Regions from separate parts of the Nocardioides ultimimeridianus genome, predicted to be linked through region 3. Evidence: predicted binding sites of a transcription regulator. Region 3 holds the regulator's gene; each other region holds the start of a gene.
What was found. The regulator LexA, encoded in region 3, represses DNA repair genes until DNA is damaged. The targets are predictions, from matches to a motif close to TCGAACANNTGTTCGA.
Positions count from the first base shown of each region.

Region 1: the regulator LexA is predicted to act here: its motif matches at 2,591-2,606, upstream of ACYU8V_RS12690 (HNH endonuclease signature motif containing protein).
Region 2: the regulator LexA is predicted to act here: its motif matches at 2,635-2,650, upstream of ACYU8V_RS09025 (HNH endonuclease signature motif containing protein).

Region 1 is NZ_BAAHAB010000011.1:249,941-255,505, reverse strand. Features, by position in the region: gene ACYU8V_RS12695 (DUF2079 domain-containing protein) at 1-1,350, shown strand, start outside; gene ACYU8V_RS12690 (HNH endonuclease signature motif containing protein) at 1,326-2,432, opposite strand; gene ACYU8V_RS12685 (MBL fold metallo-hydrolase) at 2,905-3,720, opposite strand; gene ACYU8V_RS12680 (NUDIX hydrolase) at 3,717-4,589, opposite strand; gene ACYU8V_RS12675 (RidA family protein) at 4,592-5,050, opposite strand; gene ACYU8V_RS12670 (DUF4177 domain-containing protein) at 5,056-5,211, opposite strand; gene ACYU8V_RS12665 (ArsA-related P-loop ATPase) at 5,254-5,565, shown strand, end outside.
Region 2 is NZ_BAAHAB010000009.1:81,548-87,112, reverse strand. Features, by position in the region: gene ACYU8V_RS09040 (SDR family NAD(P)-dependent oxidoreductase) at 1-772, shown strand, start outside; gene ACYU8V_RS09035 (DUF6629 family protein) at 795-1,445, shown strand; gene ACYU8V_RS09030 (hypothetical protein) at 1,496-2,395, shown strand; gene ACYU8V_RS09025 (HNH endonuclease signature motif containing protein) at 2,689-3,894, shown strand; gene ACYU8V_RS09020 (hypothetical protein) at 4,462-4,749, shown strand; gene ACYU8V_RS09015 (SemiSWEET family sugar transporter) at 4,746-5,072, shown strand; gene ACYU8V_RS09010 (LysE/ArgO family amino acid transporter) at 5,001-5,565, opposite strand, start outside.
Region 3 is NZ_BAAHAB010000003.1:26,302-31,866, forward strand. Features, by position in the region: gene ACYU8V_RS01245 (MXAN_6640 family putative metalloprotease) at 1-347, opposite strand, end outside; gene ACYU8V_RS01250 (MXAN_6640 family putative metalloprotease) at 434-2,119, opposite strand; gene lexA (transcriptional repressor LexA) at 2,187-2,915, opposite strand; gene ACYU8V_RS01260 (LysM peptidoglycan-binding domain-containing protein) at 3,150-3,482, shown strand; gene ACYU8V_RS01265 (hypothetical protein) at 3,657-4,145, shown strand; gene ACYU8V_RS01270 (hypothetical protein) at 4,418-4,936, shown strand; gene ACYU8V_RS01275 (hypothetical protein) at 5,072-5,565, shown strand, end outside.

The DNA.
Region 1 (5,565 bases), on a different contig from region 3:
CGCCGATCGGCTGTGCCGGACCTGCTCGTGGCGGGAGGCTGCTTCACGGCGTACCTCGTGCTGAGCGTCCGGCGGTACGTCGAGGGACAGGCGACCGGCTTCGACCTCGGCATCTTCACCCAGGTCGTGAAGTCGTACGCCGACCTGACGCCGCCGTACGTGCCTCTCAAGGGACCGCACTTCAACGCGCTCGGCGACCACTTCCACCCGATCCTGGCCCTGATCGCCCCGTTCTACCGGGTGTTCCCGTCACCCGTCACGCTCCTGGTGATCCAAGCCGCCCTGGCGGCAGTCCCGGTGGTCCCCCTGATGCGCTGGGCACGGACCGACGTGGGTGCCCGCTTCGCCTGGTGGATCGGCCTCTCCTACGGCGGCTCGTGGGGCATCGCGGAGCTGCTCGGGTTCGACTTCCACGAGGTCGCGTGCGGAGTACCTCTCGTCGCGTACGCCGTGTGCGCGCTCGGGCAGCGGCGCTGGACCGCGGCGGCGCTCTGGGCGCTCCCGTTGGTGCTGGTGAAGGAGGACCTCGGCCTGACCGTCGCAGCGATCGGCGCCTTCATCGCGTGGCAAGGGCCGCGGCGGCGAGGCGTGGTACTCGCCGTGCTCGGGCTCGCCGCCAGTGCGATCGAGATCTGCGTGATCCTCCCGGCCATCAACCCTGCGGGCCACTTCGCCTACACCGGCCTGGATCCGTCCGGGTTGGCCTGGCCGTCGACCAAATGGCTGACGGTGCTTCTGCTGCTGGCGCCGACCGGCTTCCTGGCTACGCGGTCTCCCCTGCTGGTGGTCGCACTTCCGACCCTAGGCTGGCGCTTCGCAGCCACGAACCCGCACTACTGGGGAACGCACTTCCACTACAGCGCGGTCCTCATGCCGGTGGTCTTCGGCGCCGCGATCCAGGCGGCGCCCACGGTCGGGCCGCGGGCGCGGCGGTGCGCGTGCTGGGTCGGCGGTGCGGTCACCGTCGTCACGTTCTTCACCCACCCGCTGCACAGCGTCGTGTCGCCGAGTACGTGGGGGACCGACGCCCACCTGCGCGCCGTACGCGCTGTCCTCGCCGAGATACCCGACGGAGCGACCGTCGCCGCGTCGAACCAGCTCGCGGCCCAGCTCGCAGCCCGCACCACGGTGAGCGAGGTCTGCCTCTCCCCCGGCTCGCTCCCCACCCGTACGCCGCCGCAGTGGCTGGTCTATGACGCGAGTGATCCGACCCAGGAACACTGCACCGCGGGAGAGGCGATCTCAGCCGCTTCTCCCATAGCTCCGCGCTACCGGCTGGTCGATCGCCGCTCCGGCGTCACATTGATGCGCCGAGAGCACTCGGTCTACGTCCGGCGGTGGAAGCGGTAGTCGCCGGTCGCGAGCTTGGCCATCGTGTACCGGGTGTCGTGGGCTCGGTGATGGTGGTGGGAGCAGAGCAGTACGCCGTCGGCGAGGTCGGTCATCCCGCCCTCCGACCACGGCTTCAGATGATGTGCCTCGCACCAGGCAGCCGGTATGGAGCAGCCCTCGGCACGGCAGCGCTTGTCGCGTAGTCGCATGGCCTTGCGTTGGGGTGGTTGGAACAGTCGGCGTGCTCTGCCGAGGTCGAGCGGTTCGGACGTGCCGCCGAGGACGACGGGGATGATCTTCGCGGTACACGCCAGCCTGCGGGCCTCGCCGGCGCTGATCGGGATCTCGCCGAGCATCGCGGACCCTAGCTCACTCAGAAGGCCCTCGAACGGGATGGTGACCATGATGGTGGTGGCATCCCCACCGTGGTCGGGGAGCCTCTTGGGGTCGAGCAGTTCGAGGAGTCGGCAGAGCGCCTCGCCCCTGTTGCGGGCTCGGGTTTGGGTGACGCGGGGTGAGTCTTGGGCTTCGAGGTAGGTGAGGGCTCGTTCGGAGACGGAGTCGGGGAGGTCGCAGATCCAGCGGGTGATCCCGTTGCCGCGCTTCCGGATGCGGATCGCGACCTCGTCCCGTGCGGCCCGTTCTTCACGTTCCAGGGCTTTGCCCAGTTCGGCCTCGGCGATCTCGGGGGCGATGACTTCGAGGATCTTGGTGCCGAGGACCTGAAGGTCCTTGGGGTCGTAGATCGCGGCGAGCTCGATCAGGTGCGCCTCGGCCTGGGCCCGCACCGACTCGTCGACGGCGTCGGAGAGCTTGTCGACCGCGCGGATGATGACCCGGGCCTGGGCCTCGTTCACCCGTCCGTCGCGCATGGCGGTTGCGGTGAGCGGGTGAGCCTCGAGCGATTCGGCCAGCCGCAGTTGGGCGCGGCCAGCGGCCGAGGTGATGCGGGTGGCGGCCGAGGTGATGCGGGTGGCGTGGGCGAGCCAGCAGCCGGCGTCACGCGAGCCGTGCTCCTCGGCCACGTCCGAGGCAGCGGCGAGCACTCGGAGCTCGAGCTCGGCGAGCTGGGCCTTGACCTTGGCCAGGTCGGTCAACAAGTCGGCTTTGTCGCGAGCACGGAGGTAGTCGGCCGGCATGTCCGCGACCGCCAAGAGTTCGTTCCGCAGAGCGTGGGCGCAGGCGAGGATCGCGTGCAACGACACCGTTCCTGCGACCACTACATGCTCCCCGAGACAGACTGATCAACTACCGTCTATAGTACATCTGTTCGAACGCCAGTGGAAGACTTTCGACGAGAGTTTTCCCAGGTCAGAGTGTGTCTTGAAGGCGGCCGCGGAGCGGCGGCGCGGGGGGAGCCCGTGCCGTTGTCGCGCCGTCCAGCCGTGCGCCAGGGCCCCGCGGTCAAGGACGGCCGAAGGCCGCCGCGCAGCGGCGCGAACGAAGTGAGCGTCCTTGACGGCGGGAGGCGCACGGCTAAGGTGCGGCCGCCCGACACCAGCCCCGAAGGAGAGATGGGTTGGTTTCGATACGCCGCTCGCTGGCGCTCGCGGCTACTCAACCAACGAGGGGTCAGCGGGTAGCGAGGTACGCCAGCTGCGCCCGCACCGACCACTCCGCCGCACCCCAGAGCGACTCGTCGACGTCGGCGTACACGATCTCGACGACCTGCCGCGGAAGCAGAGGATCCTCGGCCGCATCAGCCCGCAGCGCAGACACCCCGAGCCGCGACAGCGCCGAGGACACCTGGGCCAGGCGCTGCTCGCGATGCACCTTGTAGTGGTCCAGCACGCCGGCGGCGTCGGCCAGCACCGGCCCGTGCGCGGGCCACAGCGACGAGACCCGTCCGTCGGTGACCAGCGCCCGCATCCGGGCAAGGGAGTCGAAGTAGCCGCCGAGATCCCCGTCCGGGTGCACGATCACCGTGGTCCCCCGGCCCAGCACCATGTCGCCCGTCAACAGGGCGCGGTCGGCGTCCAGCACGAGCGAGATCGAGTCGCGGGTGTGTCCCGGGGTGGTGATCACCTCGACCGCCAGCCCGCCCACGGAGAGCACCTCCCCGTCGACCACGGGATCGGACCGCCAGCACTGGAGGGGGTCCAGGGCCCGCACCCCGCAGCTCATCCGCTCGGCGAAGGACCGGGCCGCCTCGGTGTGGTCGAGGTGGTGGTGCGTCACGACGACGGCCGAGACCGTCCCGCACACCTCCGCGACGGCGTCGAGGTGCGCGTCGTCGAGCGGCCCCGGGTCGACCACGATCGACGAGGACGACCCGGGCTCGCGCAGCACCCAGGTGTTGGTGCCGTCGAGCGTCATGATGCCCGGGTTGGGGGCGAGGACGCAGCGGCCGCGCTCGCCGTACGTCCCACCCTCCCAGGCCTCGCTCACAGCGAGCGCTCCGCCACCAGCGCCCGCACGCGCTCGGGCATCGACAGGCCCCAGCCGCCGTCCCGCTCCTCCAACTCGGGCATGAACATCGCCACCGACGACGGCGCAGCGGCACGGACCTCGTCGACCGAGGCGTGCTGGGCGATCTCCAGCAGCGTGAGGTACGTCGGCGGCAGCATCGCCAGCTGCTCGGAGTGGGCCCGCGCGATGGCCTCCCGCGCGCCCAGCCAGACGACCTCGGAGGACTCCGAGGACACGTCGCGGGTCAGCTGCCCCTCGGGCAGCCGCGCCACGAAGAACCAGGTCGCGTAGCGCTTGGGCTCGAAGATCGGCGTGAGCCAGGCCCACCACACGCTGAGCAGGTCGGTGCGCAGCACCAGGCCGCGGCGCTCGAGGAAGTCGGTCAGCGACAGCGACCGCGCCTCCAGTGCGACGCGGTCGGCCTCCCAGTCCTCGCCGGTCGTGTCGGCAACCACGCTCGAGGCCGACTCCCCGGCGAGCAGCACCCCCGACTCCTCGAAGGTCTCGCGCACCGCCGCGCACACCAGCGCGACGGCGTCGGACTCGCCGACGCCCAGCCGCGCGGCCCACTCGGCGACCGACGGCCCGGCCCACAGTGCGGGCGCGAGCGCGTGGTCGCGCGCGTCCACGCCGCCGCCGGGGAAGACCGCCATGCCGCCGGCGAAGTCCATGCTCAGCTGGCGGCGCAGCAGGTACGCCTCGGGCTCGGCCGCACCGTCGCGCAGCAGGATCACGGTCGCCGCGTTGCGCGGCTCGGCCGGGACCCGGGTGCCGTCGACGTACTCCTGGTAGCGGCCGACGAGGTGCTCGGGCAGCGCCACCGGCGGGAGCGGGATCGGGAGGGCCACGACTAGCCCAGGATCTCGGCGGTGACCTCGACCTCGACCGGAGCGTCCAGCGGCAGCACCGGTACGCCGACGGCCGAGCGCGCGTGCACGCCCGCATCGCCGAACACGTCCCCGAACAGGTTGGACGCGCCGTTCGCGACCCCCGGCTGGCCGGTGAAGTCGGTGGTGGACGCGACGAAGGCGACCACCTTGACGATCCGCACCTGCTCCAGGGACCCGACGACCGACCTGATCGCCGCGAGCGCGTTGAGCGCGCACTGCCGCGCGCACTCGGTCGCGACCTCGGGGGTCACCGCGTCGCCGACCTTGCCGGTCGCGATCAGCGAGCCGTCGCGCATCGGCAGCTGGCCGGCCGTGTGGACCAGCGAGCCCACCCGCACCGCCGGGACGTACGCCGCCACCGGCGGAACCACCTCCGGAACCGTCAGCCCGAGCTCGGCGAGCCGCGCCTCCACGCTCATGCCGATCAGCCCTCGACCGGCCGCTTGAAGTAGGCGAGGTCGTTGCCCTGCGGGCTCGGGATCACGGCCACGAGCTCCCAGCCGTCCTGGCCGAAGTTGTTGAGGATCTGCGTCGCCGCATGGTTGAGGACGGGCGCTACCTGGTACTCCCACTTGGTCATACCGGCAGCCTAGCCACGCCCCGCCTCGCTAGGGTGGCGGCCGTGAGTGATTGGAGCCGGGTGCGCCTGCACGTCGTGACCGGCAAGGGGGGCACCGGCAAGTCGACGGTCGCGTCGGCGCTGGCGCTCGCCCTGGCCGGAGCCGGGAAGAACGTGCTGCTGTGCGAGGTCGAGGGACGCCAGGGCATCGCCCGGATGTTCGACGTCGACCCGCTCCCCTATCAGGAGCGCCGGCTCGCCACCGGCCTGCCCGACGCGAACGGCCGGCACGGCACCGTCCACGCGCTGCACGTCGACGCGGAGTCGGCGCTGCTGGAGTACCTCTCGATGTACTACCGCCTCGGCCGCGCCGGG
Region 2 (5,565 bases), on a different contig from region 3:
CCTGACCGAGGGCGAGCTGGCGCCGCTGCCCACCGGGATCGCGCTGCCCGAGATGGTGACCTTCGACCACATCTCGGAGGCACACCCGGCCGCCATCGCGGGCGCGCTCGCCGACCACGCCGTCGCGCACCACGACGGGGAGTCCGCTGAGGCCGCGCTCGCGGCCCACAATGCGGCCTCGATGACGGCCCTGGCGCTGAAGGCGGGAGGCGCGTCGCTGGAGCAGCACCTCGCCGGCACCGCGATCGACGCGGGCGGCCTGATCCCCGACATCCAGGACAACAACTCCTGGACCCAGGTCCTCGACGAGGTCGACCCGCTGGAGCTGCTCGAGGTGCAGTTCTGCAACTCGATCGCGCCGTTCCTCATCAACTCCCGGCTGCGCCCGGCCCTTCGTGCCGCCGTCGCCGGCGGTGCGCGCCGCGCGTACATCGTCAACGTCTCGGCGATGGAGGGCCAGTTCTCCCGGCGCTACAAGGGCCCGGGGCACCCGCACACCAACATGGCCAAGGCCGCGCTGAACATGATGACCCGCACCTCGGCGGGGGAGTACTTCGAGACCGATCGCATCCTGATGACCGCCGTCGACACCGGCTGGATCACCGACGAGCGGCCGCACTACGAGAAGCTGCGGATCGCGGCCGAGGGCTGGCACGCTCCGCTCGACCTGGTGGACGGTGCAGCGCGGGTCTACGACCCGATCGTGCGGGGTGAGGCCGGGGAGGACGTCTACGGGGTCTTCGTGAAGGACTACCAGCCCTCGCCCTGGTAGGCACGCCCCGAGAGGACAGCGCATGTGCTTCGCGGCACCGATGGATCTCGGCGCCGGCCTGGTCGTCACCGGCATCGGCGTCGCGTCCCTGCGAGCCGCTCGGTCCTCGCCGAGCAGCCGGGCGCTGGCGTCGCTGCCGCTGCTGTTCGGCGTGCACCAGCTCGTCGAGACCTTCGTGTGGTGGGACCTCCAGGGCCGCGTGTGCCATGCGGCCGGCCTGACCGCCGAGTGGATCTACCTGGTGATCGCGCTGCTCGTCGTACCGATCGCGGTGCCGTACGCCCTCCTGCGGGAGGGCAGCGTGCGGCCACCGTGGCTCGCGTGGCTGTTCGTCGGGTGCGGAGCGGTGGCTGCCGCGACGTGTGCGTGGGGACTGCGTGACGGTGAGGTGCCGCTGCGGATCGACGGCCACCACATCGCCTACACGGTGTCACCGCTCCTCGGCGACGCCTCGTTCGTGATCTACGTCGTCGCCACGTGCGGTCCGGGGCTGCTGGCCCGGAGCCGGTGGCTGCGGCTGTTCTCCGTGCTCAACCTGGCGGGCGTGGCGGTGGTGGTCTGGGCGGCGCGCGACGGGACGGTCTCGCTGTGGTGCTTCTGGGCCGCACTGATCAGCGTCGTGATCCTCGTCCACCTCCGGTCGCGAAGGAGATCGGCGCTTTCGGCTCCGTAGCGTCGCGAGCGGTGGCAGCATGGATCGCTCCACCTGTGGAGGGAGCCGTCATGCGCGCCAGGATCGCCGTCGGAACACTCGCCCTGGCCCTGGTCGGGCCCGCATCACTGGTCGCACCGGCCGAGGCGACGCTGCCGCCGGAGCACGGGTTCGTCACCTCGGCGATCGTCCTGCCGTTCGACGCGACGCAGGCGCGGGCGCTCGGCCGGGACCTCACCGGTGACGGGAAGGCCGACAACGCCCTGGCCAACGTCTTCGCCGCGCTGGTGGCGCAGGGACTCGACCTGACCCAGACCTGGAACAGCGACGTCCGCAACGGGCGGATCGTGATGCTCCACTCGCTGCGGACCCGGTCGCTGACGACGGACCGGCAGGCGACCTGGCAGCTCTGGTACGGCGTACCGGTCACGAACCCGAACCTCAGCGGGACCGGCACCTTCCGCGCCGGAAGTACCCATTCTGCGCGGGTCCCCGCGAAGATCGTCAACCACCACCTCTCCACGACGGCGACGACGATCCCGATCCGGATGGATATCGGTGGCGGCCCGTTCACGATGCCGATGGTGGTCGGCCGCGCCTTCGCCACCTGCTACGCCAAGTGCCTCGGTGGCCGGATCAACGGTGCCTTCCGGTCGACCACGATCAGCTCGGTCCTGGACCCGCAGCTCGCCACGCTCCTCCAGGCGTTGGTCGACCGTGACTGTGTCGGTCCTGCGCCCGGTACCTGCACGAGCGGGTCCGAGGGCTCGACGGCTGAGCAGATCTTCGACGCCAACCAGGATCTCGTGATCACCGCCGACGAGGTGCGCGGGAACAACCTCATCAAGGCGCTCCTGGCCCCGGACGTCGACCTGTTCAAGGCCGACGGGACCCGGGGGACCGACGGGAAGCGGGACTCGATCTCGTTCGGGTTCGGGTTCTCCGCGGTGAAGGCGCGGATCACGCACTGAGCCTCTCGCGGGGCTGGTCGTGGCGGCCGCACCTTAGCCGTGCGCCTCCCGCCGTCAAGGACGCTCACTTCGTTCGCGCCGCTGCGCGGCGGCCTTCGGCCGTCCTTGACTGCGGGGCCCTGGCGCACGGCTGGACGGCGCGACAACGGCACGGGCTTCGCCCGCGCCGCCGCTACGCGGCCGCCCGCAAAACCCGTCCTGACCTGGGAATTTGTTCGATTTCGGGGTACCGGAAATGTTCGAACAGATGTATCATGGAAGGTAGTTGATCAGTCCGTCTCGGGGAGCATGTCATGGTCGCAGGAACGGTGTCTTGGCACCCGATCCTTGCCTGCGCCCAAGCGCTGCAGAAGGAGCTCTCTGACGTCGCGGACATGCCGGCCGACTACCTCCGCACCCGCGACAAAGCCCAGTTCCTCACGGACCTCGCGCGAGTAGAGAGCCAGCTCGCAGAGCTGAAGCTCCGCGTCCTCGCCGCCTCCTCCGACGTTGCCGAGGAGCACGGGTCCCGCGACGCCGGGTGCTGGCTCGCCCACGCCACCCGCATCACCTCCTCCGCCGGCCGAGCCCAGCTCCGGCTGGCCGAGTCCCTCGAGCAGCACCCGCTCACTGCGGCCGCGATGCGCGAAGGACGGGTGAACGAGGCTCAGGCCCGGGTGATCGTCCGCTCGGTCGACAGGCTCTCCGACGCCGTCGACCACACGGTCCGGACCCAGGCCGAGCAGCACCTCATCGAGCTGGCCGCGATCTACGACCCCAAAGACCTTCAGGTGCTCGGCGCCAAGATCCTCGAAGTCGTCGCACCCGAGATCGCCGAGGCCGAGCTCGGCAAGCAGCTCGAACGCGAGGAGCAGGCCGCACGCGACGAGGTCGCGATCAGGATCCGGAAACGCGGCAACGGGATCACCCGCTGGATCTGCGACCTCCCCGACTCGGTCTCCGAACGAGCCCTCACCTACGTCGAAGCAGAGGACTCGCCCCGCGTCACCCAGACCCGCGCCAGGAACCGAGGCGAGGCGTTCTGCCGACTCCTTGAGTTGCTCGACCCGAAGCGGCTGCCCGACCACGGCGGCGACGCCACCACCGTCATGGTCACCATCCCGCTCGACGCCCTGGCCAAGGAGCTGGGCTCCGCGATGCTCGGCGAGATGCCGATCAGCGCCTCCGAGGCACGGCGGCTCGCCTGCACTGCGAAGATCATCCCCGTCGTCCTCGGCGGCAAGTCCGAGCCCCTCGACCTCGGCAGAGCCCGACGCCTCTACGAACCGCCCCAACGCAAGGCCATGCGCCTACGCGACAAGCGCTGTCGCGCCGAGAGCTGCTCGATCCCCGCAGCCTGGTGTGAGGCCCATCATTTGAAGCCTTGGTCGGAGGGCGGGAGGACCGATCTCGCCGACGGCGTCCTGCTCTGCAGTCACCATCACCACCGGGCCCACGACACCCGCTACACGATGACCAGGCTCGCTACCGGCGACTACCGGTTCCACCGACGGACGTAGGCGGGAGTCCGCCCGGCACCAGGTGCCGGGAGAACTCCCCGAAGAAGATCGCCCTCTCTCGCGGCCGCGAAGCGGCGGCGCGGGCGAAGCCCGTGCCGACTCCGCGCCGTTTCGCCGCCCGGTCGGGACCCCGGGTCAAGGACGCGAAGCGCCGCGCAGCGGGGCGAGCGAAGCGAGCATCCTTGACGCGGGGTGCCGGGCGGCTAAGGTGCGGCCGCCCCGACCAACCCCGAAGCAAGCAACAGCGGCGCCACCCCTCAAGCCCGCACCACCCCGAAGGCTCTCGGAGCGACCAGCCCCAGCACGCCGCGGGTGATGGCGTGCCCGGCGGCGGTGATGACGAAGAGGAGCAGGATCAGCCGGGGTGCGGCGTCCCAGGCCAGGACCTGACCGATGGTGTGCAGCGTTCCGGAGGGATCGGGCGAGCGCGACGGGGATCCAGGCCAGGAAGGTGTTCCACAACATCCAGTCGCCGCTGCGGTCGAGCAGCAGCGCGAGGGTGTGGAGGTGCGACATGGCGCCAGGGTAGGTCCGGCCCGGTTGGTCGCGGTGGCTAGCGTTGCGCCCGTGGCAGCCGGGGGAGCGATCGAGGCGATCGGCTTCGTGGGCTCCGCCGGCGCGGCGGTGATGTGGGTGCCCCAGGCCGTTCGGGTCCTCCGGCTCCGGCGGACGGGACTGCCGCTGCAGGGCGTCAGCCCGGCGTCGTACGCCGTCGCGATCGTGTTCAACGTGCTGCTGGCCTGCTACGGGCTGACCGAGCGGGCGGTGCCGGTCGTGGTGGCCGGCACCGTGAACCTGGTGTGCGCGGCCGTGATCGTCGGTGCGATCGCGCTGCCGCGCAGAGGTACGTCGTGACGGCGGCGCTCGGCTGGGCGGTCGGGATCCTCGACGTGGTGCAGTTCCTGCCGCAGCTGCGCCGCGCGCTGCGGCTGCGTCACGACCACGCCGCCATCCGCGACCTGAGTCTCTCCACCTGGACGATCGCGACGATCCAGGGCACCGCCTGGGTCGTCTACGGCTTCGCCGAGGGGCTGCTGCCGATCGCGATCCCCAACGTGATCATCACCCCGGTCTGCGCGACGCTGCTCGCGCTCCGGCTGCGTGCCTCAGCCGAGCGCCAGCCGGCCGGCGACGACCAGCATCGTCGCGGCGACGAGGAGCTCCAGGACTTGCCATGACCGGGGCCGGGCCAGCAGCGGCGAGAGCAGCCGCGCACCGAACCCGACCGTCGTGAACCACGCGATGCTGGCGAGCCCGGCGCCCGCGGCGAACCACCACCGCCCGCCTCCGATGGAGTCGTGCGTCGCGGCGAGCGTGCCGAGCAGCAGCACGGTGTCCAGGTAGACGTGCGGGTTGAGCCAGGTCAGCGCCATCGTCCGGCCGACGACCCGGCGCCGCGAGTCGGCCGAGCCGGCGAGACCGGCCGTCAGCGACTCCGGCCGGCGGGCCCGGACGAGCGCGCCGGCGGCGTACCAGACCAGGAACGCGACCCCGAACCACCGGGCTGCCTCGAGCAGCCACGCGTGCTCCTGCACGACGACGCCCACGCCCGCGGCGCCCGCGACGATGAGCACCACGTCGGAGAGGGCGCAGACGGTGACCACCGGTCCGACGTACGTGCGCAGGACGCCCTGCCGCAGGACGTGCGCGTTCTGTGCCCCGATCGGGATG
Region 3 (5,565 bases):
GACTTGTAGCAGGCGTAGTCGCCGGGGCAGTTGGAGCTGCTGGCGGTCGGCCGGGCGAAGTACCGCTCGGCCTCGCGCTGCTGGCTCGGCGGCAGCGCGCTCTTGGTCTCGGCCAGGTTGCGCAGCGCGATGGTCGCGTCGCCGCGGACCGTCGTACCGGTGGCGGAGAAGATCTGCTGCACCCGGTCCAGCGCGTGCTGCGCGCGGTGCAGCAGGGCGCGCGGGCTCGGGTCGGAGGCGTGGCTCGCGGCCGGCGCCGCCTGGGCCCCCGGCGAGACCAGAGCCAGTGACCCGGCGAGCGTGATGGCGAGGAGAAGCCCGAGAACAGGCCTGCTGCTGCGGAGCATGGAACCTTCGACTTTCGACTGACCGGACAGAGCACGTACCCGACGACCCTACGTGAGCGTGGGGCGCGCCCCGAAAAGTCGCGGGCTCAGCTCCGGTACGCCGTGGCCCGCACCGCGTTCGGGAGGTTGTCGTCGGTGCCGTGCTGGGCGTAGCAGCTGTAGTAGGTCGCGCTGCTGTAGCCGTTCCAGCAGGTGCTGAAGCGCGGAGACGCATTGACCACCTCGACCTCGACGTTCCGCACGGTCGCGGAGCCGAACGGGATGCGGATGGTCGCATCGCCCGTCGAGGAGAGCGCGATCAGCCGCGAGGAGGTGCCGCCGGAGGCCGCGTTGATCCACAGCGTCGCCGCCGCACCACGCGTCTTCGCCGGAAGGTCCAGGTGGAGGCGCAGGTGCCAGGCACTGCCGGTGCCGGCCTTCGGGGTGAGCCGGAGCACCCGGTAGCTCAGGTGCAGGAGCCGGAAGGAGGTCGACCAGCTGAGGTGGCCGGGCCCGACCGAGGAGCTGGTCGCGACCGGCGCGCTGGGGTACTGGTTGGCCGCCGCCTCACTGAAGTACCTCGTGGGGTGACGGGCCGCGAGGTCGAACCTGCTCAGGGCGCGGGTGAGGTCGATGTGGTGCGCGGCGAGCGCGCTCCTGACCCCCTTGATGGAGTACATGTCCGGCGCACCCGGGCTGGCGTCCAGGCGTTGCCAGATCTGGCGGATCAGCAGCGGCAGCGCACCGGACTTCTCGGTCACCAGGCGCTCGGTCAGGAACCGGAAGAAGATCCAGGTGCCGTACCAGTGCAGGTTGACGTCGCCGTTGGTGTCCAGGGGCAGGGAGGGGTTGCGGATCGGGTCGGCGCCATAGGACAGGTACTGCATGTTGTCGTTGATCGAGGTGTACAGCTCGTCCTCGGCCCAGGTGGCGGTCGCCTCCATGATCCAGGGGTCCTCGAAGAAGTCGTAGCTGAACTGCACCGCGTGGAAGAACTCGTGGGCGGCGGTCACCTCGAGGTTCTCCAGCTGGGTGTGACCGGGGTACTGGGCCGGGGCGTAGTCGTTGTCGAGGACGCAGTACGCCGATCCGGCGTACCCGGTGTTCAGCGCGGGGTCGTCGCTCGTGCAGAAGCCGTAGAGGTGGTAGCGGGAGAGCTCGCCCAGGTAGATGTCGGTCTGGTCGGCGTTCATGCCGCCCAGGCTGCCGTTGTCGGCGCTGGCGGAGTCGACGAGCGGCATCCGGTAGCCGGCGGCGGCGTAGGTGTCCCAGACGTGCTCCATCGTCGCGAGCACCTCGTCGACGTAGTCGGGATCCTTGTTCGTGTCGCCACCGTCCGTGGGGTCGACGCCGTTGGTGCTGTCCTCGGTCGACAGGTCGTAGTGCACGCAGAGGGGAAGCCTGGTGCTGCACTCCTCGTGCTCGGTGCCGGTGTAGACCACCGGGAAGTCGGGGTCGCTGTCGGAGGGCCCCGGCCGCGCAAGGATCCGGTCGGCCTGGGTGCGCTGATCGGGGGACAGCGCGGGATAGGCGGCCCGCAGGTCGCGCAACAGCAGGGTGGCGTCCTCGTGCCTCTGCGCGAGGCGGGACGCGGCCCGGCTCCCTCCGAAGAGGGACTCGGCCCGGGACAGCTCGGCGGCGGCCTGCGCCCGGGTCGTCGTCGGAGGCTGGTGGATCGCGGCGGTGGCCGGGGAGGCGTGGGCCGGCTGGCTCGCACCGGTGACGCCGAGGCCCGCGAGCGACGCGGTGATGACCAGGGAAAGGACGCGGGCCCGTCCGGAGATGCGGATCACCTGCTGAATCTAGGGGATCGGCATCCCCGGGCGGACCCGGGAGAGGCAAAGAAGCGCGGCGTCGGCGTCAGACCTTGCGGAGCACGGCGGTGACCTTGCCCAGGATCGTGGCGTGGGTGCCGTCGATCGGCTCGAAGGCCGGGTTGTGCGGCAGCAGCCACACCTGGCCGTTCTTGCGCTGGAAGGTCTTCACGGTGGCCTCGCCGTCGATCATCGCGGCGACGATCTCGCCGTTCTCGGCGGTGGCCTGCTGGCGGATGACGACGTAGTCGCCGTTGCAGATCGCGGCGTCGATCATCGACTCGCCGCTGACCTCCAGCAGGAACAGCTGGCCGTCGCCGACCAGCTGCTTCGGCAGCGGGAAGACGTCCTCGACCCGCTCCTCGGCGAGGATCGGTCCGCCGGCGGCGATCCGGCCGACCAGCGGAACGTTGCTCGGGGCGGGCGCGGAGTCGTTGATGGCGGTCTCGTCGTACTCCGACTCGGCCTGGGTCATGCCGCTGAGCGGGCGTCGCTTCATCAGGGTCTCGGGGAGGAACACCTCGATGGCGCGGGGCAGGTGGGGGTCGCGGCGTACGAACCCCTTGGCCTCGAGCTGGCGCAGCTGGTGGGCGACGCTGGAGGTGCTGGTCAGGCCCACCGCCTCGCCGATCTCGCGCATGCTCGGCGGGTAGCCGCGCTTGTCGATGGCCTTCTTGATCGTGGTCAGGATCCGCTGCTGGCGTGGGGTGAGGCCCGTGCCGTCGGGCGGACCGTCGGGGAGCTCACTCACGGGGCGAACAGCCTTCTTGGTCATGGGTCGAACGTAACCCCGATCACCCCGGATCTCAAACAGGTGTTCGATCCGGCGTGTCGCGACACGCCGTCGAACACGCGTGCGACGAAATGCCGCGATTGTGTCGAATGCGTGTTCTATGCTCGTCCATGTGTTCGATCGAACGTCTGATCGAAGCCGGGCCCAGAAGTTGTGTCGGCGGCCTCGGTCAGAGTGAGGGCACACCGACCAGCAACCCCTTCCCCGGAGGTCACCATGAGCACCATCAGCTTCAGCCCCGCGTACGTCTCCCGCCCGCAGGTGCGGCTCACCCGCCGCGGCCGGCTCGTGGTCCTCGCGCTCTCGCTGCTGGCGGTGCTCGCGGTCGCCCTGATGGTCGCCTCCGCCTCGGCCGCCGGCAGCCACTCCGGGACGCCCGACGTCCACCTGGTCACCGTCCAGCCCGGCGACACGCTGTGGGACATCGCCGGCGACGCCGCCGCGGCCCACGGCACGCAGACCGGTGACATGGTGCAGCGCCTCGAGGACCTCAACCCGATCGACGACGGCATGGTCTACGTCGGTCAGCAGATCCGCGTGCCCAACTGAGGCACGACCAGCTCGTCCGTCGCCTCGACCCCGGCGGACGTAGGGGAAGACGAGGGGCCCGATCCTGCGCGGATCGGGCCCCTCGCGCTGTTCCTCCACAGGGCGGCGGGCCGAGGGTGGCCGGGCGGGGTGCCTTCGGCGTACGTTCTGGGCAATCCGCCTCGGGAGGGTTCCATGAAGTACGTCGGCATCGCCGTCCTGCTGTTGCTGCTGGTCGGGTGCGGGGGAGACCCGCAGCCCCGGTTCTCGCCCAGCCCCACCGTCTCCCCGCCCACCACGACCGCTGCCGCGGTCGAGACCCCGCAGGAGTTCCTGCGGCGGTGGGTGCACGCGATGGATGCCATGGAGCGCACCGGCAACCCGGCGGCATGGCAGCGGATGAACTTGCGAAGGTGCAAGAGCTGCTCTGTCGCCGCTGAAGTGGTGAAAGCGGTGTACGCGGCGGGCCGGAAGGTCGTCGGCGGGCAGTCGAGAATCGTGTCGATCGGTCGCGCGGCCTCGGGCAGGTGGCACGTCCGAACGGTGAGTCGCCCGAGTCGGATCGTCGATCAGTCCGGCACCGTCAAAGGGTCGTTCCCGGGTGGTCCGACGATGTTGGAGATCACCTTGGTCAAGCAGGGCGACGGGTTGCGGGTCGCCACGCTCATTCGGGTCGTGAAGTGATGCTGCGTCGCGGTGTCGCCGTGCTGTTGGTCGTCTACGTGAGCTTCTTCTTCGTCGACACTCCGGCCCAGGCTCGCGGCGGTGGATCGTGTGCAGGGGGCGCGACCCTCATCGCTGCAGCGGTCGAGTGTCAGGACCGCTCGCACGGCGGCAGCGCCCCTGTTGGGACTTCGGTCGATGTCGTCGGGGTGAGCGAGGTGTGCGCGCCTGGTTCCGCGGGGGCCTGCCAGCCGGTGGCGTGTCCCGGCATGAACGTGGGCGACGGGTTCCAGATGACGGAGCACCTGTCGGACGGCACGTCCCGCACCGTGTGCCAGACGTCGAGCGACTCGATGGCCGGCCTCGGACCGAGCCCGGGCCAGGTGGCGCAGGCGATGCGGCGCCTGTCCTGGCCCGGCAGCCCGCTGATGATCCAGCCCGTCAACGGCCGGACCCTGGTCAACTTCCGGACGAACTTCTACACGACCAATACCGGCCCGACCACGAAGACCGTCACCCTGCTGGGGAGGCGGATCACCATCGAGGCCACGCCGAGCTACCGGTGGAGGTGGGGCGACGGCGGCCGGGCGAGCGGGACGAGCGCGGGGGCGGCGTACCCGCACCTGCTGGTGACCCACGAGTACCTCCGCAAGGGCGTGGTCCACCCGCGCCTCGACACCGTCTACTCGGGGCGGTTCCGCATCGGGCAGGGCGCGTGGCAGGCGATCCCCGGCACCCTCACCGTCATCGGCACGCCGCAGCGGCTCGAGGTCGTCACGGCCCGGCCGGTGCTGGTCAATCCCTACGGCTGAGGGCTTGTGGGGAGATCCGGGGCTATCCGATGGACTTCGATCTCCCCGTAGTTGCCACGACACTGCGCCGCCAGCGCGGTCTGGTCGGCCGCGGCCAGCTGCTCGAGGCCGGCGCCCTACCGCACGACATCAAGCGTGCTCCGCCGGCGCCGGCTCGCCACCGTCCACCCGGGCGTGTACGTCGACCACACGGGTCCGTTGACCCAGCGGCAGCGCGAGTGGGCGGCCGTGCTCGCGGTCTGGCCGGCTGCGCTGTCGGGCCGGTCCGCGCTCGGCCTACCCGCAGCCGGTGGGATCGAGGTCGCCGTCGACTGGGCGCGCAGGCCATCAGGCCCGCCGGGTGTCGTCGTACGCCGGACCCGATCCTTCGACCAGCGAGTGGTGTGGGCCGGTGACCCTCCCGCGCTGCTGCCCGAGCACGCGGTGATCGACGTGGCACAAGAGCTGTTGGCCCAACGCGATGTGGCGACGGCGTACGCCTTGATCGCGAACAGTCGCGACCGGGTGACCATCTGGCGCGTGCGGTCGGCGCTGGAGGGGCGCGAGCGGGTCGGGCACCGGCGGATCCTGGCCGGGCTGATCGATGACGTCGCCGACGGGTCCCACTCGGTGCTCGAGCGCGGGTTCCT